4 regions of the Brucella sp. BE17 genome follow, and region 3 is predicted to be linked to each of the others. Evidence: riboswitches for the same ligand, from Rfam matches in the RefSeq annotation. Region 3 holds a riboswitch; each other region holds the start of a gene.

Region 1 (5,613 bases), 320 kb from region 3:
GGTTATCTGAGCGCCCAATGAGAAATGAGGCTAGAGGATGGTGAAACGCAAAGGCGCTGGCAGCTTGAATTGCTGTTTGCCGTTTTAAGTTAGACTGGATGTGGACGACGGCCTGCCCGGTTCTCGCGGCGAATGGGTGACCATCTCAACCATATTACAGTGCCGGTAAGATTGGCGCCGCGATATGGCAGCAGGCTAAAAATCATCATCGCAAACTCCGTAGAATGTGCACGCTACCATACGGCACGCTGAATGTTTCTATTTTGGTTTATTGTAGAGACTGTGGCGGAGCATCACCCTTGAGACGAAATTGATTTAGTTAAGAAGAGGATTTTCGGCTCATTATAGCTCCATCAAAGGAAGCGAAGATGAGACAGAAATCTGTGCCGCAGACATCTACTTCCTAAAAGACGATCAGGAGTGCTAAAGCGCATTTTTCCTCATGGGGCGGCCAATTTGCGGCTCTAAACTTTCATCATCGCGACCTACCTTTGGGCATCAGCAGCCTTGGCGGCCGAATATAAAGAACAAACCTTCCGTACCAATCAATGTACGAAGCGACGGTATCACCCTTGCGGAAATATGCTCCCGACACGCCGCCAGCGGCCAGAATAGGCGAGCGGTCCGGGCGGGTTATCTGTTTTTCGCTTTCCATGCGTGCTGTGCGCCAGTGGCATATCGTGTCGGCTCGCCGCCTATAGTCGTGGGACAGCTCCGGATTTAGGCAATGAGGGGCCGGGAAGCGGATGAAAATTTCATATACAGAATAATTTGACATTATCATATATGACTTAAAGATATAAACATTTCTTTATGTTCTCTTGACAATCTGCGTCAGATGCTGGAAGTTCACCATGCCTAGGTTCTCCGGTGGTCGTTTGCGACACGCCGGGGCTAAGAGGGAAGTCGGTGCCCCGTCCCATTCGGGAAAGCCGGCGCTGCCCCCGCAACTGTAAGCGGCAAGCTTATGTCCACAATGTCACTGGGGTTTTTCCTGGGAAGACGGACCAGAGCAATAGCCGTGAGCCAGGAGACCTGCCTTGGTGAAATAACGTCCACGGGCGGGGTGTCCCGGTGTGCCGTAGCGAAGGCCGCGTAGCGGTATGTATCGCTATGAGTTCGCTGACCCATGCCCCCAACTCATCGGGGTGAGCCATGTCTCAAACTGCAATTTCAGTCGCCACCAAGGGCAAGCCAGCCGTCGATCGCCAGCGGATCGCGATGCGTCACGCTTTTACGTTCTGCCTCAAGAGCCATCGTTTTGATGAGAACTATCATCCCGCAGACAATACGCGTATCACGACGAATTTCGCTAATTTGGCCAGAGGGGAGAACCGCCAGGAGAACCTCCGTAACACCTTGAAGATGATTGACAATCGTTTCAACGCTCTGGCGCATTGGGATAATCCCAAAGGCGATCGTTATTCTGTAGAACTCGAAATCATTTCGGTCGAGATGAATATTGATGCGGAAGACAATCAGGATGCTTTCCCACTGATTGAAATCTTGCAAACGAATATCGTCGATCGGAAGACAAATCAACGCGTCGAAGGCATCGTAGGGAATAATTTCTCTTCGTATGTTCGAGATTATGACTTCAGCGTCGTGCTGCCCGAATACAATAAGGGGCGCCCCGCATTCAGCGCTCCGGATGACTTCGGCGATCTGCATGGAAAACTGTTCAAATGTTTTCTCAATTCCCATGCTTACAAAGAGCATTTTCGTAAGCCGCCGGTCATATGCTTGAGTGCATCCAGCAGCAAGACGTATCACCGCATTGGAAATCACCATCCCGTATTGGGTGTTGAATATCAGCAGAATGAATTATCTTCGACGGACCAGTACTTTCAAAAAATGGGGCTGCAGGTTCGCTTCTTCATGCCGCCGAACAGTGTTGCGCCTTTCGCTTTCTATTTTGTTGGCGATCTCCTCAATGACTACACTAATCTTGAGCTTATCGGCACAATCAGCACGATGGAAACTTTTCAGAAAATCTATCGGCCTGAGATTTACAACGCCAATTCCGTAGCTGGGTATCGCTTTCAGCCAAGTCTAAAGCATGAGGACTATTCACTAACACGCGTGGTCTATGATCGCGAAGAGCGTGGCCGGCTTGCTGTTGAGCAGGGAAAATTCGCTGAAGAGAACTTCATTAAACCGTATAAGACCGTCCTTGAGCAGTGGTCTGCCAACTACACCCTTTGACGAGCCAAAACAAAAGGTTGCCTATCATGAAAAGACTATTGCCTACGTCGACCGCCGGCAGTTTGCCAAAGCCTTCTTGGCTTGCAGAACCTGAAAAACTTTGGTCGCCTTGGAAGTTGCAGGATGATGAATTAATTGCGGGCAAGCAAGATGCTCTGCGCTTGTCTTTGGACGATCAACAACAGGCTGGCATTGATATCGTCAGTGACGGCGAGCAAACGCGCCAGCATTTTGTAACGACGTTTATTGAGCACCTCGACGGGGTCGACTTTGAAAAGCGTGAAACGGTCAGAATCCGCAATCGTTACGATGCGAGTGTGCCGACGGTTGTTGGCGCTGTATCGCGTCCAAAGCCGGTTTTTGTCGAAGACGCTAAGTTCTTACGTCAGCAAACTCAGCAACCTATCAAATGGGCCTTGCCGGGACCTATGACTATGATCGATACGCTTTATGATGCCCATTATAAAAGCCGTGAGAAACTGGCGTGGGAATTCGCAAGGATACTCAATGAAGAAGCCCGGGAACTGGAGGCTGCCGGCGTCGATATCATCCAGTTCGACGAACCGGCATTCAACGTCTTCTTTGATGAGGTCAATGATTGGGGTGTCGCTACCCTGGAGAGGGCAATTGAAGGTCTTAAGTGCGAAACTGCCATCCATATTTGCTATGGCTATGGCATTAAGGCCAACACTGATTGGAAAAAGACCCTGGGATCCGAGTGGCGTCAATATGAGGAATCCTTCCCCAAACTACAAAAGTCGAATATCGACCTGATCTCGCTAGAGTGTCAGAACTCGCATGTTCCCATTGACCTTATTGAACTCCTTCGAGGCAAAAAGGTGATGGTAGGGGCCATCGACGTCGCAACTCAAACGGTTGAAACTCCGGAGGAAGTCGCCAGCACTTTGCGAAAGGCACTTCGGTTCGTTGATGCCGACAAGCTCTATCCATGCACCAATTGCGGGATGGCTCCGCTACCTCGGAAAGTAGCTCGAGGCAAACTGGACGCTTTAAGTGCAGGTGCAGAAATCATCAGAAGAGAGCTTTCGGCCTAGTTCTGGCCGAGCAGCGGGAGTCAGACATGAACATGCTAGACCACCGCTTCGGTGGTCTTGAGCGTCAGCAGTACGCAAACGACACTTGTTTTCTGCGTTAATCTTGAAAGCTTGTGTTTTCATGCTTTTGAAAACACAAGCCACTTCTGTGTCTATACATTGATGCTGGGCCAGGAGGATACATCTATAACGTCTGGACCTCAGAGCCAGATCGCTTCATCCTAAATCCGATACACCAGATGCGGGGACTGAACACCTAGGCCCGACTTGGAACCGCGCCCGTATCTCTTCGAAGATCCTGACCCAGCTTCTTGCGCCGCGGCGAAGGCGCTCACTATCGTAGCGCTCATCAGGAGCGTGGATAGCATCGCTAGGCAGAATAAAGCCGATAACCACGCATTCCGTTTGCAAGGCCTCGCTGAGCTGTTCGACCAAGGGGATGGCGCCACCTGTACCGCGTAGAATGACCGGCGTTTCCCATTCCTTCTCAAGCCCCCGGGTCGCAGCCTTTAAATAGGGGCTGTGCTGCGACAGTATGACTGCGGAACTGCCGCCCTGGCCCTCGAACTCGACATGGCAACTCTCCGGCACCATCCGTTCGACATGGCTGCGGAACCGCTGGCGGATCATTTCTGGCGTTTGGCCGGCGACCAGCCGGAAGGACAGCCGTGTGGTTGCCGCCCCCGGCAGGACGGAGCGTTCACCCGGTCCCTGATTGCCACCGGTAATGCCGTTTATATCGACGGTCGGGCGACCCCACATGGCTTCGATCGGCGAGTAGCCTTCCTCAACGATGCCTCCGGCGAGGTCGACATCGGCGAAGAGTTCCGGTTGCTGGGATAACTCCTGCCACTGGTGACGTATGGCGTCGGGGATGTCGCACACCCCATCATAGAAGCCGTCTATGGCAACACGCCCCTTGTCGTCATGCAGGCTTGTGAGGATAGTACTCAGAACTCTGATCGGGTTCACGGCGACCGCACCGTAATGCCCCGAATGAAGGTCTGGATTTGGGGCAGAGATCGTAACACGTTCGTGGACGAGGCCCTTGAGCTGGGTCGTGATAGCAGGTTGCTCCGCCGACCACATCTCTGCATCACAAATGAAGGCAACATCGCAGGCGAGGTCTTCTCGGTATGCACTGATGAAATCCGGCAAGCTCGGCGATCCACATTCTTCCTCGCCTTCCAGCATGACAATGACGTCTGCGGGAAATTCACCATTCACACTTTTCCATGCCCGCAATGCTTCGATGAAGGTCCAGAGTTGGCTCTTGCTGTCGGAGGTGCCGCGCCCATAGAATCTGTCGAGGCCATCCTCTTTGATGACAGTCGGCGCAAAGGGCGTGTGTGTCCACTGGCCGAGATCACCCACGGGCTGTACATCGTAGTGCCCGTAGAACAACAGGCGCGGCTTGTTGTCGGTTAAAGCTTTGGAGGAGCGGGCGAGAACCACGGGATGCCCCTTCGTCTCGATCACATTAGCCGCTAGCCCAATGGTTGAAAGCTCCTGTCGCAGCCATTCCGCCGCCCTCGATATCCCTTCTCCGCTGGAAGGCTCGCTTGAGATCGACGGGATCGAAACCAGCTCAAGAAGCTTGCCTAGAGTGATATCAAACTTCTCGTCGATATCCCGCAGCACGTTTTCTGTCTTTGGCACGCCTTTTCCTTCCTCGACTCCTGAACGATTTTTTCCGATATCAGCCGTGATGGACCGTTTTTAGCGAAGCCGCATTTGCAGACTCGACGGTCCTGGCTTCGAGGGAGGCGAGCAAGCGCTCCACGTCCGCCCAGAGCTCGACTTCATCCTCCAGTCCGATGCTGAGGCGCAGGATGACGTCCGGACTGTTCCAAGCGGTGGCACTGCGAGAGCCAGCAATGGACATAGGGGCTGCGAGGCTCCGCGTGCCACCCCAGGAAGCGCCGATGGCAAAGGTCTTCAACGCGTCGAGAGACGCAGCGACGTGGATTGATGCCGCTTCCGTGAAAACAATGCTGAAAACACCGCTGGAGCCGAGGAAATCTCGCTTCCAAAGCTCATGGTCAGGGAAGGTTTCTAAGGCTGGATGAAGCACCTGCGTCACGAGAGGGTGGCCTTCGATCCTGCGCGCGAAATCGAGCGCAACACGCTCCGAATGGCGCAGGCGCACGCTGAGCGTCTCGAAGCCGCGAAGCACAAGCGAAGCGTCGTCCGGCGAAACACCGATGCCCATACGGCCTATCAGCGAACGGATCGGCGTGATCAGGGCGGTATCCCGCACTGTGATAGAGCCCATAAGCACATCGGAATGGCCCGATACGAACTTGGTAAGCGCTTCGGTGACGATATCTGCGCCATGCTGGAGCGGCTTGAA
Region 2 (5,613 bases), 560 kb from region 3:
CGAAAGTCATCCGAAATTACAAAAATGCCAGCACAAAGCATGAAGAACACCGGGAGAGGAAAAAGTGGTTTTTTTAAAAATATCAATTATACTCAAAAACGCTTCGGCCCTTTCATATCAGACCGAAGCGCGCTATTTAATTCTAATGTATTCGCATTTGATTGATGTGCTCATTGCCTGTCAAATCCGACCTTTTTCAACAAAGGTGAGGCCGAGAATAATTGCAGGCATGAAAGCGATCAGGGCATAGCCTGCCCATTGGAGCCACTCCATTGTGCACCCTTTCCGTTTTAGATTGTAAATAAATGCGTCGGAAAACGAAGCGGAACGATCCGCTTTACATCCACCAGAAGGTGAGAGCCGCGCCGATGACGAATGTGGCGGCAAAAGCGCTTTCCAATTTATAGTACCAGAGCATGACAGCCTCCGTTATGGTTAACGAACGTTAAATAAACGCGGCTCATGCAATTTGGTTCAATCCGGTTTTGAAAGAATTTCCGGCAATTGTTTGAAAGCCAGACATGCACACGAGCGTAGACGCTGCTGCGCCCGTGTGCAGGAAACATGTACGGAAACGAATTAACGTGCGTTATATTTAGCATCGACTGCGTTAATGGCGTCTACATTGCCAGTCGAACGGCCCTTTTCATCAAATGTCCGCGCGAGGAAGGCATCAGCAATTGTCTTGGCGACTTCCGAACCGATCACGCGTGCGCCCATGGTGATGATCTGGGCATTGTTAGACAGTGCTGCACGTTCTGCCGAATAGGTATCATGGGTCAATGCAGCGCGAATGCCGGGAACCTTGTTGGCAGCAATGCAAACGCCGATACCGGTGCCGCAAACCAGAATAGCGCGGTCATAGGTGCCATCAAGAACGGCGGAGGCAACCCGATCGGAAAGGTTGGCATAAAATGCATCCGGTCCGGCGTCCGTGTGCGAGATTTCAGAAACCTCAAAACGATCCTTGAGATAATCGGCCAGAATTTTTGAGAGGCCTTCACCGGCGCTGTCGCCCGCTACTGCAATTTTCATGATTCTACTCCTTGTTGGCGGATTTGGGATTTATTGTATCTTGCGCGCACATTTGTCGAGGCTATCAAGATAGCCTTCCACCTTCCAGATAGAGCGGCCAATCAACAGGCCCTTGAGATAAGGGCAGGCGATTGGGTCTTTGCCGAAAGCCGCCCTGCTACGGCATCTGCAGCGCTCGCATGCACTTTATGTGAAGTAAAATAATCTGCGATGCCCCGCTTTGCATGAGCAAAGCGGGACAGTTTGTCATGTTTCATCAGCCCAGCGTAGCACGTAGAGCCTTGGCTGCAGCCACCATATTGACAAGAGCAGGGCGGACTTCATCCCATTTGCGCGTTTTCAAGCCACAATCTGGATTAACCCAAATCTGGTTATCGGAAAGCCTCTTGCGGGCCAGTGATAAAAGATCGGTCATCTCGCTTACGTCCGGTACGCGTGGCGAATGAATGTCATAGACGCCGGGCCCGATCTCGTTTGGATACTTGAACGCGTTGAATGCATCAAGCAGTTCCATGCGTGAGCGCGAGGTCTCAATGGAAATCACATCCGCATCCATGGCCGCAATCGCGTCGATGATGTCGTTGAATTCCGAATAGCACATATGGGTGTGGATCTGGGTTTGATCGACCACGCCGCTTGAACAGATACGGAAAGATTCAACCGCCCAGTCGAGATAGGTCTTCCATTCCGACCGCCGCAAGGGCAGGCCTTCCCGCAAGGCCGCCTCGTCGATCTGGATCATTGCCGCCCCCGCTTTTTCCAGATCGCTGACCTCGTCGTGGATGGCGAGCGCAATCTGGCGGCAGGTGGCAGCACGAGGAATATCGTCGCGGACGAATGACCAGTTCAGGATTGTGACCGGCCCGGTCAGCATGCCTTTGACGGGACGGGCGGTCAGAGACTGGGCATAGCGCCACCAGCCGACCGTCATCGGTTGAGGCCGAGAAACATCGCCGAAAATGATCGGTGGGCGCACATAGCGCGAGCCGTAGCTCTGCACCCAGGCATGTTTGGTAAAGGCGAAGCCGGAGAGTTTCTCCCCGAAATATTGCACCATGTCGTTGCGCTCGAATTCACCATGCACGAGCACATCAAGACCGATTTCTTCCTGCCAGCGGATGGCTGCTTCGGTTTCGGTGCGGAGGAAGGCCTCGTAATCACTGTCGCCGAGCTCACCCCTGTTATGGGCGGCGCGTGCCTTGCGAACTTCAGGCGTCTGCGGAAAGGAGCCGATGGTGGTAGTCGGAAAACGCGGCAGGCCGAGTTTTTCGCTTTGAAGTCTCTGGCGCTCGGCAAAAGCGCCAGTGCGGCGCAGCATGGATTGATCGATGGAGCCGATGCGCTTTTCGACATTCTTGTCGTGCACCTTTGTGGACGCTTTTCGTGCGACGATGGCCTCGCTTGCAATTTCCAGTTGCGGCAGCACGGTGTTTTTTCCCGACGCCAGCGCCTTGCCAAGAACGGTCAGTTCATCGATCTTCTGCTTGGCGAAGGCAAGCCAGCTTTTTAAATCCGCGTCGAGCGCATCTTCGAGATCCAGATCAATCGGCACATGCAGAAGCGAGCAGGATGGCGCAATCTCGATTGCATGGGAACCGCGCTGCTCGAAGATCGGCTTTATCCGGTCGATGATCGAAACGAGATCGGAGCGCCAAATATTGCGTCCGTCGATAACGCCAAGTGACAAAACCTGTTCAGGACTTATCTTTGCAGCGATGTCTGCAAGCTGTTCCGGCGCACGGACCAGATCGACATGCAGTCCTGCTACGGGCAGTAACAGGGCCGTATCGAGATTGTTGCCAAGCGCGCCGAAATAGGTCGTCAACATGATTTTTGGGTGGGCGTCAGATGCCAGGTGCCTGTATGCGAGTTCATAGGCCGCCAGTTCGTTGGGGATCAAGTCCAGAACAAGTGCGGGTTCGTCGATCTGCACCCAGTCTGCGCCAGCGCCTGCCAGCTTTTGCAGAATTTGCACATAGACCGGCAACAGTTTCGGCAACAGCGTAAGCGGGTTGGAGCCCGGCGTCGTCGGTTTGGCGAGTTTCAGCAATGTCACAGGGCCAAGTAGAACAGGGCGCGTATGGACACCTAGCGCCTTGGCTTCCAGAAAATGATCTAGAATTTTGGTGCTTGAGAGCGCGAACTCCTGATCGTCTGCCAGTTCCGGCACCAAATAATGATAATTTGTGTCGAACCATTTGGTCATTTCCATTGCGGTCACACCTGAAGAGCTGTGCTCGTGATGGTTATGGCCGCAGGATGGAGCTTCACCTTCGAGCCCACGTGCCATGGCAAAATAAGTGTCGAGTGAGACCTCTCCGCCGGTCCAGCCATAACGGGATGGAATGGCACCCACCATGGCGACCGTATCGAGCACATGGTCATAGAGCGAGAAATCATTCGATGGAATTTTTGTGATACCGCTTTGTTTCTGCTCGAGCCAGTTGGCGGCTCTGAGCGCTTTTGCCGTATCCAGGAGCTGCGATGCGTCGCTCTTGCCCGACCAGTAGGATTCAAGCGCGAATTTAAGTTCGCGATGGCGGCCGATGCGCGGCACGCCCAGCGTGGCGGTAGCGATGGTGGCGTTTGACATGACTGTTTACCCCGATTCAGGTTGGGGCAGGGGCTTTAGGATGCGTGCAACGCAAAACCGCCCGCTGAAGCGCGGTTGCTGCGACACATCGGGACACCCCGCCCGTGGACGTTACTGCATCATGGCAGGTCTCCTGGCTTGCGGGTCAAAGCCTTCATTCGCCTTCCCGGAATACGCATTCCAGTGACTTGAAATGAATGTCGGCTCGCCGCTTACAGTTGCGGGGGCAGCTCCGGACCTGTGTTTAATATAAATACCTAACGCACCGGATTCCCTCTTAGCCTCGCCACCCGATTGGCGGCGAGGACCACGATTACTTTAGTGTGAGCGAGAACTGATGTCGTGTCAATATCATATAAAGAAATCTTTATATCTTTAAATGTTAAAGTGATTTGCGCAGCGAGGGAAAGGTCAAATCGTTTGAATTTTATTTTCTGTAACAATGGACTCATCGAAAACCTGGACTTTCGGGAAAGTTTTTTTGGTTAATTAGTGATTATTATAGCTCAGTGTTTTCAATCTATTGGCCCTCTCAGGCATAGAACTCACCCTTATGTGCTCGCGTTTTGTATTGACTATTAATACTGTGTTAAGCACACTTTGTTGCAATATGTTACAGCGCGTTATCGCAGTGGCTTGAGCGAGGTGATCAATTGAAGCAAATACGGCAGACAGATCGGCATACCCTGCAGACAGGGGAACGGTCTGCCATGGCTTCAATGACATCCTTCTGGGGGCTGATGCGCGCCTACTGGGTTTCGGACCGCTGGAAAGAAGCCTGGGCGCTAACCATCGCGATCTTTGTTTTGACAGCAATCGTCAGCAAGACGACGGTCTGGGTGGCCGAGGCCTCCGGCCTGATGATGAACTCCATCGTTAACGTCAACACGGCTCCGGTGCAGCATCCGCTTCTGGCTATTGCAGCCAACGCTGGCATTCTCATTGCACTGATGCTTGCCAAGGACGTGATGCTCGTCGGCTCGCGGCATTTTCTGTCGACGACCTTGCATCGCAAATGGCGCAAATGGCTCAACGACCAGTTCTCGAGCGCGATGCTGAACGGACGCCACGCGCATTTCCATTTGCAGCAGGGCCGCGGCAAGGATCATATCGATAATGTCGATCAGCGCCTGCAGGAATCGGTCAAGGGCATGACTGGTGGTGCCATTGGTCTGGTGACAGGAATTGTTGGTGTTCTGATGTCCGGCTTTTTTGTTGGGCAAAAACTCATTGAAATGTCAACCGAGGTTCAGGGGCTGGAACTGTTCGGTGCCTATGGCGGCGCGTTTCTCGCTTTTGCGGCCATCGTGCTTTATGTACCGCTCGGCACGCTGATAGCTGTCTTGATTGGTCGCCGTCTTGAGCGGCTGAACCTGCGCATGCAGCAGGCGGAAGGCTCCTACCGTGGAGAATGGACCACGCTTCTGCGTCGCAGCTTCCAGATTTCCGCGTCCAAAGGCGAACCCGTTCAGCAATCGGTGAACAACCGTCTTTACACGGATGTCGATCAAACGTGGCATAAGCTCAACCGCTTCGATGCGAGTTATCTGGCCTTTTCGCAGGCCTATGGCTTTCTCTCCAACCGTATTATCGCCTATATACCGGGCCTGCTTCCCTATATGAGTGGTGCCGTGAATTTTCGTAATTATGTGACGGGCGCTGAGCTGGTCGCGGCCATGATCAATGACTGCTCATGGTTCATTCAGGTTATGCCGGCCATCGCCAATTTGCGCGCCAATGCAGGTCGCGTTACCGGCCTTGCGCAATCGATTGAAAATGTGAGCGATCCGGCACAATTTTATGCCCGCTCCGGCATCAACCGCTTTGCCTTTGCTACGCAGCATCCGCGTTTCGGGCTGTCGGTCCGCAATCTGGCGCTCATGCAGGGGCCTGACACCGAAACGCCGTTCCTGCGCTCGGGGGTGATCAATATTCGTGCGGGGGATTGGGTCTATATGCGCGGTGAATCCGGCTCGGGCAAAACC
Region 3 (5,613 bases):
CTGCTTCTATAACCAAATCTTCCAGTGTTGTGGCTGTGATATCGAGTGAGGAAAAATGTGGACTTGATGCGAGAATATTTCCGTCAGCATCGAGCAGAGCAACATGCGTTTCTTTATCACCAAGGCCGGCAATGACTGCATCATCTTGTGTGTTTGGAGTGGATGTTGCCGGGGTGCTGCTGGTCAAAAGCAGGCCGATCACGCCGTCCGGAAGCGTTATGGTGGAAATTTTAAGCTGTGTTAATTCCGAGCGCAGGCCGGTTTCAAGACGTACTGAAACGCTGCGCGGCCCGGCCCCTGCATCCGCGCTGGCAGTGGCGATCTGGCGGCGAGCAGCGACAGGCAATTGCGGTTCGCTGCCAATCAACGTCTCGATACGATCAAAGCCCAGTAGTTTTGCACCGGCACCGTTAGCCCACAATACGCCTGACAGAACGTGGTCGAGCACGATCTGTGCGTCGCCCCGGACAAAGCCCTCGCGGATGTCATCCAGCGCGGCGATATCAATGAATGGGTATGGTCCAGACATACCGGTCCTATCTGTCCTTTTGGCCGTTTAAGGCTTTTATTAACGTCTTATTAATAAGCTTGTCATGCGCCTGGGTCCATATTGCCAATGGATATGAGCCAGTTTTTCTGTTGCCTTAGTTAATGCGCGAGGCGCAATTTTGAAGGGCGCGAACTTTGTTGCGATTATATATGGTGGTCTTGGGAAAATGGCGGCAGGTTTGATGATGGGGTATTTCTCAAAAAGAGCGCTATAATCTCTTGCAATATGGATCGATTCTCCGTATGTGACCCCCTGTCGGTGCCGCTGAGGTGGAAATATCCGGCAACGGTACGCGGTCGTAGCTCAGTTGGTTAGAGCGCAGGATTGTGGCTCCTGAGGTCGTTGGTTCAACTCCAACCGACCGTACCATTTTCTCCCAGATTTTTGATTTCTGTCCTTTGCTGCGACGGTATGGGTCGTAGGCTCTTGATTGTTGCGCTCCTCCCTTGACCCGGGCATGACCGCGACATAATACCATTACGACGGTTCCCCGACCGAGAGCGAAGGGGATTAATAGGGAACACGGTGAGGCCGACCCAAAAGGGACCGAGACCGTGGCTGCCCCCGCAACTGTAAGCGGATTGCTGTTCATCCTCGTGACGTCAAAAGCGTCATGTCACTGTGCGAGCAGCACGGGAAGGCAGATGAACAGCATCTTGTCCGTGAGCCAGGAGACCTGCCGTCTAGATTGTGTCCATCGTCACGGGCGGGGAAGCCCGGAGCAGGAGCCGGTTATGACAGCACATCGCGTCGAAAGACGCCTGCCTTTCTTTTCATGCATATCCCCGGATATGTCGGTTTGCTTCGCGCGCTCTTCCGTCTGCGCCTGCGTGTCTGTTTAACGCGGGCTTTTTCTCATCATTTCGGGGATTTCCATGAAAATTATCGGCAAGGCGGCACTTGGTGCCGCATTCGGCGCTTTTACTTTCCTTGCAGGCGCAGCAACCCTTCAGGCGGCAGAAACCCAATATCCGCTGACGCTGAAAAATTGCGGTCGCGATGTAACCTTCAAACAGGCACCCGCCCGCGCGGTCGCGGTCGGCCAGAGCAGTGCCGAAATACTCTACAGCCTCGGTCTTGGCGACAAGGTTGTCGGTACGGCGGTGTGGTTCGGCCCGGTGCTGAAAGGTTTTGAGGAGGTCAACGCCAAGGTCAAGCGCCTTGCCGAAAACGATCCAAGTTTTGAAAGCGTTCTGGGACAAAAGCCCGATCTGGTGACGGCTGACTTTCAGTGGCATGTTGGCCCGAACGGCATTGTTGCGAAGCCCGAGCAGTTCGAGGAACTGGGGATTGCCGCCTATACATCGCCCGCCGATTGCGTGGGCAAAGATAATTCCGGCGGTGGTGATGGTGTACGAACAGCCCCTTTCACCATGAACATCGTCTATCAGGAAATCAGTGAACTGGCCGAAATCTTCAACGTGCAGGATCGTGGTGAGAAGCTGATCGCCGATCTCAAGGCACGTGAGGACGCAGCACGCAAAAAAATCGCAGCGTCAGGTAAGAAACTGTCGGCCGCGGTTTGGTTTTCCAGCACGCAAATTGACGCCGATCCCTATATTGGCGGTAAGTTCGGCGCTCCGGCCTATATTCTCTCGGCACTTGGTATTGGGAATGTTATAACAAGTGAAGAAGAATGGCCGACCATAGGCTGGGAAACTGTTGCCAAATCCAATCCAACGATGATCGTGGCGGCCAAACTCGACCGTCGACGTTATCCGGCCGATGATATTGCCGTCAAACATGAGTTCTTGAAAAGCGATCCGGTGACAAGCCTGATGCCTGCGGTCAAGAATGGCCACGTCTTTGATGTGGACGCGCAATCGATGAGTGCTTCGCAGCGTGTGGTCGAGGGGATCGAGACATTGGCCGCGGCCATTGCCGATTCGGATCTCAATCAATGACGGCCCAGCCCGCCACGGCAAGATTGCCACGAAACAACAGGATCGGCGCTGCCATACTGGCGCTGATCCTGCTTCTTGTCGCACTTTGGCTGGGCGCTTCTATCGGCGAAACCGCGATTCCGCTTGATGTGGTGGCAAAGACGGTTGCCAATCGGTTGTGGCAGGCGGGCTATCCGCTCGACCCGATCGATGAGGGCATCGTCTGGAGCTATCGCCTGAGCCGTGCTGTGGTGGGAGCCTGCTGTGGTGCGGCCCTTGCGATGTCGGGCGTGGTTCTGCAATCACTTTTGCGCAATTCGCTGGCCGATCCCTATATTCTGGGCATCTCCGCAGGCGCCTCTACCGGTGCGGTCAGTATCGCCATTCTGGGCGTAGGCGGTGGTGTGTTGAGCCTTTCCTTCGGGGCCTTCATCGGCGCGATCATTGCCTTTGTCCTGGTGTCGCTTCTGGCCATGAAAGCGGGGCGCGGCAGTGCGGCTATCATTCTGGCAGGTATAGCCGGTTCGCAGCTTTTCAATGCCATGACATCCTTCATCGTGACCAAAGCCGCCAATGCCGAACAGGCTCGAGGCATCATGTTCTGGTTGTTGGGCAATCTCTCCGGCGTGCGCTGGCCCGATGTGACGTTGGCTTTGCCCGCCTGCCTGGTCGGCCTCTTTGTCTGTCTTTGGCATGCGCGCGCCCTCGACGCCTTCACTTTTGGTGCGGAATCGGCAGCATCTCTCGGCATTCCAGTGCGCCGCGTCTATGCTATGCTGATTGGTGTCTGCGCACTGATGACGGCGGTGATGGTCTCGATCGTCGGCTCAATCGGCTTTATCGGCCTTGTCATTCCGCATGCCGCACGCATGCTTGTCGGTGTGCGCCACGGTGCACTTTTGCCGGCTGCCGCCTTGATTGGAGCAATCTTCATGATCGCTGCCGATATCGTGTCGCGCATCATCGTTCCAGGGCAGGTTTTACCTATCGGTGTTGTAACCGCACTGGTTGGAGCGCCTGCCTTCGCGCTGCTGCTGGGGCAAAGGCGGGGGCGTTCATGATGCTTTCAGCGCAAGGCGTTTCATGGTCGGCGGGCGGGATCGAAATTTTGCGTGGGGTTTGCCTTGACGTTCAAGAGGGCGAGTTTCTCGGTATTATCGGGCCGAACGGGTCCGGCAAGACAAGCCTGCTATCTCTTCTGTCGGGGATCAGGCGTCCGCGGTCCGGCACTGTTCTATTAGGCGATACGTCTATCGCGCAATTAAGCCGCCGCGAGGTTTCAAGGCGTCTGGCGCTGGTGGAGCAGCAGGCAGAAACGATGGAGCGTATCACGGCGCGTCAGGCGGTTGAGCTTGGCCGTACGCCCTATCTTGGTGCTTTGTCACCCTGGTCGGCACAGGATGATGTCATTGTGGAAAGCGCCCTCATCAATGTGGATATGGCGCATCTGGAACGGCGCTACTGGCACACGCTTTCCGGCGGGGAGCGTCAGCGCCTGCATATAGCCCGCGCGCTTGCGCAACAACCTCAGATATTGCTTCTCGACGAGCCGACCAATCATCTCGATATCGGCCACCAGATCGGACTGCTCGATCTGGTCAAACGGCAAGGTCTGACGGTGATGGCGGCACTCCATGATCTCAACCATGCAGCCATGTTCTGCGACCGTATCGCTGTGATGGATAAGGGGCAGATCGTGGCGCTGGGGTCGCCACGCGATGTGTTAAGCGCCGCACTTATCCGTCGTGTTTTCGGTGTCGAGGTTGAAATAGAGCATAGCGGCGCGGAAGGTTGCCATATCCGCTATTGTGCGCCGGGCAAAATGCAACAGAAGCCCGCGGCACACTTGCGGGCCGTGTGATCAGTCCTTTGCCAATGCTGCCTTGAGGCGAGGCTGTTGCAGATCAAGCCCCAGCTTTTCGGCACGTGCGATGATCGGTGCGAAGCGACGCTGCTTCTTTTCCGCGTGATTGGATGCGATATCGGCAATGCGGTGTTTGAGATATGGATTGAGAAAGCGTTCGCGCACTGTGGCGACATAGTTTTCTGCCTCCGAGCCCAAGCCTTCGGCCGCAAAGACTGGCAGAACTTCCTCGCGCCAGAGGGCTTCGAGCGCGTTGCGGATGGTTTCATCCTGCATGGCTTGCAGCACAATCTCATCTTGAGGACGCTTGCCGGTTAGCCATTGCTCGGCAATGAATGTATGCCCGAGATTGAGAAGATAAAGTTTCAACTGCTCGTATAGCGCCAGATTGTCGGTGACAATGATATCTGGATGCGTACAAGGCAAGATCAACCCGTCGGTCTGCTCGATAGCCCAGAGCGCATAAGGCTCGGCTATGGCGCCGACGGGCTCGATTGCTTCGGATACGATGCGGTCGACGAGGCTATTGGCAAAGACGCAGTGCTCGCCAAGCCATCCGATGAAGTTGGCGGACAGGTTCCAGTCGTGCGCCATGCCGATCAGGATCGAGCGTAGCTTGTCGCCATTGCGCGAAATCAGTTCACATGGGAAAATCGAAAGCGGCGCATGCGGGTTGTTCTGCCAGCGGTGGTGCGTGAGAACGAGGAGCTTTGCCGGAAAGCTTTTGGGCAAAGTCTCTGGATTTTCAAGCAGCGAAGCATCGTCGCTTGCGTCCAGTTCATAGCCTTTGTCGCCGGTGTTAGAAAGAATGACGGTGACTCTCGTACCCAGATCGAGGATCGCTTGCCAGTCGCGATGCGCGGAATAGGCGGCGGAAACCCCAGTGGCGCGATGTTCGGTTTCTGACGGTTTGCCATCGACCAGACCGCGGATGATCACCGGATAGCCATTCCCTTCATGCAACGCCTTTATGCGCGCTGCACTTTGCGGATTGGATGTGGTCTGCACCACGGCGATCGTACCGATTGCCTCACGCTTTGCGCGTGCCTGCGAAACGAAGAAATCGACATGGGCAAGCAGGAAACGGCTGGTGCCGAACTGAAGAATTACTGGCTTTTGCGTCATGGCATCCTCCCGGAAATATTTGTACTAGCTACGCAAACAGGCGTAAACTGGTCAAGCCAATGTAGAGATTTGAGCTTTCAAATCCTGCCCATTGAACAATTTGTCGCAATAAGGCATCAGTTCATGCATATTGCGCTTGGTTAAGACGCAGAATATGGTAAGGCCAATTTGGGAGAAGTTATGAGTGATAT
Region 4 (5,613 bases), on a different replicon from region 3:
GAACACGGCATCAATGCCGTCATCTTTCAGGTGTCTCCGGCAGCCGATGCATTCTATGTTTCTTCCTATCTGCCATGGTCATCGTATCTCACCGGCAGGCTTGGCAAATATCCCGGTTTCGATCCACTGCAGTTTGCAATCGATGAGGCGCACAAGCGCGGCATCGAACTGCATGCCTGGCTCAATCCCTATCGGATATCGATGGACATCAAGCCATCGACCCGCAAGGCGCTGAAGAATGCAGCTGGCGATTCACCGCCGAGTATCTATCAGACCAGACCTGAATGGGCGGGTGTTTCGGCAGATCGCTATGTGCTCGATCCAGGTATCCCCGCTGTTCGCAAATGGGTGAGCGACATTACCGCCGAGGTAGTACAGAAATACAATGTCGACGGCATTCAGTTCGACGATTATTTCTACTATGAAACCGCCGGGTCACCGCTTGACGACAAGGCGACTTATCGCCGTTTCGGGACGTCGTTTTCTACGCGTTACGACTGGCGACGTCACAACACCTACATGCTGGTGCGCGAGGTTTCCGAACGCATCAAGTCGATCCGCCCGAATGTGCGCTTTGGCATCAGTCCGGGTGGCGTGTGGCGCAACCGTGCGGACGATCCGACCGGTTCGGCAACGCGCGCTGGCAAGACCAACTATGACGGTGATTTTGCTGACACACGGCGCTGGGTCAAAGAGGAACTGATCGACTATATCGCACCGCAGGTCTATTGGTCGTTCGCTCGCGACGATGTTCCTTATGATACAATCGTCCAATGGTGGGCCGACACGGTGCGCGACACGAAGACCGATCTCTATATCGGCATGGCTCTTTACAGGGCTGGCACCGTGACGTCCTCCGAACCGGACTGGCAAACAGGCGAGGGCGTCAGCGAGCTAAAGCGCCAGTTGGAGTTCAATGAAAAGCTACCCGGAGTGAAGGGCAGTATCCTGTTCCGTCAGGGTTTTCTTTCCGATCCAAAGCTTAAGAGTGTTTCAGATTTTTTTAAGAAAAGCTGGGGTCGGTGTAGGCCACCCCAATAAACCTGCGTTGAAAACATGTTCGGAAGAAATTCAATTTCTTTTCGTGATTTTTATCCGGTGTTTGATTGAAATCAAAGAACGTCCCGCTCCACATTGCTAGTAATGTGATTGTCGGCGGCGTCCACCAGCGCTGTCGTCCCGGGATGCCTTGGCCCTAATCGGTATCCCGGCTCCATTTATCTGTCGAGCGCACAAGCGCGATCTTTTAGTGGCGCCGTTTTTCGACAGCCAGCGGGTGCTGTCGGCGCTACCCCTCTGTTTCACCAAACCGGCACCCGCGACACTTTATTTCCCTGATGTTGATAGATTGCTTATCCCCGACACCCTTGCTATCGCTTGAGGCAGGAAACGGTTCTGCCATGATGGTGGATGAAAAGGGAACACGGTGATGCCGATCCGGCAATTCCGCGACTGCCCCCGCAACTGTAACCGGAGAGCAATCTTTCATGGTCGCGCAAGCGACAGACCACTGAGTGCTGTATGTCGCACTCGGGAAGGTGGAAGAGAGGCTAGGACCCGGGAGTCAGGAGACCTGCCGTATCCGGTCACCTATGCTTGGATACGGGGTGTGTCCGGGCGCGGCTTTCCGTAGCGGTGACATTGAAAAATGTTGCCGCCGGATGAGGACCGCTTTTGCCGTCATTTCCTTATCCTGCGGTTGTTATGCAGGGAATGCAAGATGCATAGTTTTCGCTCTACTCTCGTTGTGGCACCGCTCTTGGGCTTTGCGGTTCCTGGGTTTTTCATGTCGCTTGAAAGCCACGCCCAATCCCTGCCAGACACTGAGGATGTGGTTTCGCTCGATACGATTGTGGTGACGCCCTTGCGCCGCGCCACGTCGCTGCAACGCTCCACATCGTCGGTGACGGTCATTAATCGTGAGGCGATTAAACATTCAGCAGCTCCCGACCTGCAAACTCTGCTCAATAGCTATAGCGGCGTTTCGATCACGACCAATGGCGGACGGGGATCAAGCTCCAATCTTTATGTGCGCGGCCTGTCATCCAAGCAGGTTGTAATACTGGTCAATGGCGTGCGCTCGGCATCCGCTACTTCTGGTGCTACCGCGCTTTCAAATATTCCACTCACGTCCATCGACCGTATCGAGATCGCAAAGGGTGCCCATTCCGCGCAATACGGCGCTGATGCTATGGGGGGCGTTATCAACATCATCACCAATGAGGGCGGCGCTTGCGGCGAGCGACCATGGTGCGGTAGTCTGACAACGGGCGTTACGCATCCATGGGGTGGCTATGCATCCGGCTCGATACAGGGGCGCAGCGAAAGCGGGATCGATTATGCTTTGGGTGCTGCCGTAACCGGCACGCAGGGTTATGATTTTACCACGCCGGAAAAATCAGGCCATGAGGACGACCGCGACGGTTTTGTACAGGGGTCGTTCAATTTTGCGCTTGGGAGGGATTTCGACTGGGGCCGTATCTATACGGATGGACTTTTTAGCCGTGGCCGCAACCAGTATGATGGAGCCTATCCCTATTCCAATGAGGGCGATAGCACGGCTTTCAATGGCAAGCTCGGCGCGCGTTTCGATCATAGTGAGGACTGGTCTTCGACACTGGAATTGAGCACTGGCATCGACAAGAGCCGCGATTTTCGCAAAGGCGTTCCGGGTTCCGACCGTTTCGAGACGAAACGTTATGGCGTCTTTGCCTCGACCGAAAAACGGTTTGAGACAGGTAAGGTTTTGCACAACCTGACCGGCGGTATCGAAGCCTATCGCGAAGATGTCAATTCAACCACATCCTACGCCGTGACGAGCCGCGACCTTGCAGCCGTGTTCGCTCAATATTCGCTGGAATATGAAGCGCTGCGTTTTGATGGCGGTGTGCGTTACGATCACAACGAACAGTTCGGCGATGTGACCACCTATAATCTGGGCGCAAGCTATGAACTCGTCCCCGATCTCGTGCTGCGCTCGTCATTCGGTACAGGCTTTCGAGCGCCGACCTTCAACGAGCTATATTATCCGCCAACCCCCGGTTATCCGCCTGCCTCAAACCCTGATCTGCAGCCGGAAAAGTCACGGTCCTACGAAATAGGCCTCAACTGGAAGGCAACGGAAAAGACCAGTCTTGATCTGGCCTTTTATCAGACATGGCTTGACAATGCGATCATTGCCAGCGCGCCTAGCTTCACACCGTTCAACGTGTCAAAGGCGCGAATAACAGGTTTCGAGGCAAGCCTTTCGCATCGCTTCAGTAACCGCTGGGGCGTGAAAGGCTCCATCGATCTCAAGCGGGCCATTGATGAGGAAACCGATCATGACCTTCCTTATCGCGAACGGGTGAAGGCTACGGCAGAAGTCAATTTCCTGGCCCTCGAAAAACTCGATCTGACGGCGCGGCTGCTTTACGGCGGTTCGCGCTATAGCAACGCCGCCAATACCACCAAGCTCGGACAATATATGACGGCGGATATTGTAGCGCTCTATGCCCTTGATGATCGTTCGCAACTCAAATTATCGGTAGAGAATATTTTCGACAAGCAATATCAGACGGTAAAGGACTATGTTGCACCGGGACGCACTTTTAATATCGGGCTAACCCGGAAATTCTGATTGCGAGTATGCACACATGAAAAAACGAACAGGGACTGTCCGGAGCAGGCTTGGGCTTGCGCTCTGTTGCGTCCTGTTCACGCCCTTGGCAGCCAAGGCGCAAGCGGTGCCAAAACGCGTTGTATCGATCAATGTCTGTACCGACCAACTGGCGATGCTGCTTGCGGGTGAAGGGCAGTTGCAATCGGTCTCCTATCTTTCGCGCGATGCCATGCTCTCGGTGATGAGCGAGAAGGCGGAACGTCTGCCGATGAACCATGCGCAGGCGGAGGAAATCTTCCTGATGAAACCGGACCTGGTGCTTGCCGGGACTTTTTCGTCGCGTGCAACGGTTGGCCTGTTGCGCAGGCTTGGCATGCGTGTTGAGGAATTTGCGCCTGCACGCTCCTTTGACGATGTTTTCGCGCATTTGGAGCGCATGGGTGCATTGTTAGGACGACAAGCGCAAGCCGATGAAGCGGTAAGAGCGATGAAGGGGCGGCTGGCTGCAATCCCTAAACCGCAGCACAAGCGCAGCATCGCGCTTTATTATGCCAATAGTTATACGGCGGGGCGCGGCACGCTGATTGACGATGCGGTGCGGATCGCTGGGCTGGATAATCTTGCTGAGAGAGCAGGCGTCAAAGGGGCCGCGTTCATCCCGCTGGAAATACTGGTGATGGAAAAACCGGATATTCTGGTGCGAAGCGAGCGGGATCGTGCGCCATCTCTTGCCAAGCAGAATTTCGAACATCCGGCTTTGCGTGCGCTGGAAGCAAAGGCAAAACCCATTACGCTCCCCGATAATCTCACCGTTTGCGGTGGGCCATTCAGTGTGGATGCAGTGGCAAGGCTTGCGGAGGCGGCGCGTGACTGAAACGGAGCGTTTTTATCTTCTGTTGGCGGCGCTTACGGCTCTGGTCGTGGTACTCTTCGCGCTCTCAATACTGATTGGCCCGGCAGCGCTCAGCCCGGGGGCCAGTATCCGTGCGCTGCTCGGGGGGGAGGGCGATGCAATCGTTCTGGTCATGCGTGAAATCCGCCTGCCGCGCGCACTTCTAGCGGTGATGATTGGTGCGTCGCTCGGTCTTTCAGGTGCAGCACTTCAAGGTTATCTGCGCAATCCATTGGCTGAACCGGGGTTGCTTGGCGTCAGCGCTTCTGCTTCCTTTGGCGCGGTGATTGCCATTTATAGTGGACTTTCAGTGCTGTTTCCGCTGGCGTTGCCGTTGTTGGCCCTCTTGGGTGCCTTTGTCTCGGTCTTTCTCGTCAAGCTGCTTGCAGGCCGCGATGCCGGGACCTTGGCCGTTATTCTGGCAGGGGTTGCCGTCACCAGCCTTGCAGGCGCACTGACAGCACTTGCGCTTAACCTATCGCCCAATCCCTTTGCTGCTATGGAGATCGTGTTCTGGATGCTGGGTTCGCTTGCGGACCGCTCGATGACGCATGTGATGTTGGCTGCCCCCTTCATCCTGATCGGCTGGGCCATGCTGCTTGCTCTGGGCCGTTCGCTCGATAGTCTCACGCTTGGATCGGATGCCGCGGCCAGTATGGGTGTTAATCTCACGCAGGTGCAGCTTTTTGCGATCCTTGGGACCGCTGCTTGCGTTGGCGCGTCGACGGCGGTGGCGGGTGCCATCGGCTTTGTCGGGCTTGTGGTTCCACATCTCTTGCGCCCGCTGGTGGGTGCAAAACCCTCACGGCTTCTGCTTGCAAGCGCTCTGGGTGGCGCGGCACTGCTGCTTGCGGCAGATGTTGCCGGGCGGGTTCTGATGCCGGGGCGTGAATTGAAGCTGGGCGTGTTGACCGCGATCATTGGCGCGCCTTTCTTCCTGTGGCTGGTTTTCAAATATCGAAGGCGGCTTCTATGAGTGTGCTTTCGGTCAAAAACCTCAGCGTTTCGCTGGCACGCAAGCCTGTGCTGCACGACGTGCATTTCGAAGCGAAACCGGGGGAGCTAATCGGCCTGATCGGACCGAACGGTGCGGGCAAGACGACTCTTTTGCGCGCATTGT

The links. Region 3 has a riboswitch for cobalamin ahead of AAIB41_RS12495 (ABC transporter substrate-binding protein). Riboswitches for the same ligand answer to the same signal wherever they lie in the genome.
Region 1: linked by a shared signal. The riboswitch ahead of AAIB41_RS13880 (DUF1852 domain-containing protein) and the one ahead of AAIB41_RS12495 (ABC transporter substrate-binding protein) in region 3 are both predicted to bind cobalamin.
Region 2: linked by a shared signal. The riboswitch ahead of metE (5-methyltetrahydropteroyltriglutamate--homocysteine S-methyltransferase) and the one ahead of AAIB41_RS12495 (ABC transporter substrate-binding protein) in region 3 are both predicted to bind cobalamin.
Region 4: linked by a shared signal. The riboswitch ahead of AAIB41_RS05745 (TonB-dependent receptor) and the one ahead of AAIB41_RS12495 (ABC transporter substrate-binding protein) in region 3 are both predicted to bind cobalamin.

The regions. Positions count from the first base shown of each region.
Region 1 is NZ_CP154468.1:542,545-548,157, forward strand. Features, by position in the region: cobalamin riboswitch at 844-1,058, shown strand; gene AAIB41_RS13880 (DUF1852 domain-containing protein) at 1,222-2,205, shown strand; gene AAIB41_RS13885 (methionine synthase) at 2,232-3,260, shown strand; gene AAIB41_RS13890 (M20/M25/M40 family metallo-hydrolase) at 3,477-4,919, opposite strand; gene AAIB41_RS13895 (aminotransferase class V-fold PLP-dependent enzyme) at 4,960-5,613, opposite strand, start outside.
Region 2 is NZ_CP154468.1:789,353-794,965, reverse strand. Features, by position in the region: gene AAIB41_RS14990 (RpiB/LacA/LacB family sugar-phosphate isomerase) at 580-1,035, opposite strand; partial or broken gene AAIB41_RS14985 (triose-phosphate isomerase) at 1,066-1,176, opposite strand; gene metE (5-methyltetrahydropteroyltriglutamate--homocysteine S-methyltransferase) at 1,292-3,628, opposite strand; cobalamin riboswitch at 3,734-3,955, opposite strand; gene AAIB41_RS14975 (ABC transporter ATP-binding protein/permease) at 4,339-5,613, shown strand, end outside.
Region 3 is NZ_CP154468.1:225,101-230,713, forward strand. Features, by position in the region: gene AAIB41_RS12485 (PAS domain S-box protein) at 1-529, opposite strand, end outside; tRNA gene AAIB41_RS12490 (tRNA-His) at 843-919, shown strand; cobalamin riboswitch at 1,017-1,249, shown strand; gene AAIB41_RS12495 (ABC transporter substrate-binding protein) at 1,426-2,454, shown strand; gene AAIB41_RS12500 (iron ABC transporter permease) at 2,451-3,494, shown strand; gene AAIB41_RS12505 (ABC transporter ATP-binding protein) at 3,491-4,294, shown strand; gene AAIB41_RS12510 (mannitol dehydrogenase family protein) at 4,295-5,422, opposite strand; gene AAIB41_RS12515 (FadR/GntR family transcriptional regulator) at 5,603-5,613, shown strand, end outside.
Region 4 is NZ_CP154467.1:1,174,981-1,180,593, reverse strand. Features, by position in the region: gene AAIB41_RS05750 (family 10 glycosylhydrolase) at 1-1,041, shown strand, start outside; cobalamin riboswitch at 1,374-1,596, shown strand; gene AAIB41_RS05745 (TonB-dependent receptor) at 1,787-3,619, shown strand; gene AAIB41_RS05740 (ABC transporter substrate-binding protein) at 3,636-4,475, shown strand; gene AAIB41_RS05735 (iron ABC transporter permease) at 4,468-5,469, shown strand; gene AAIB41_RS05730 (ABC transporter ATP-binding protein) at 5,466-5,613, shown strand, end outside.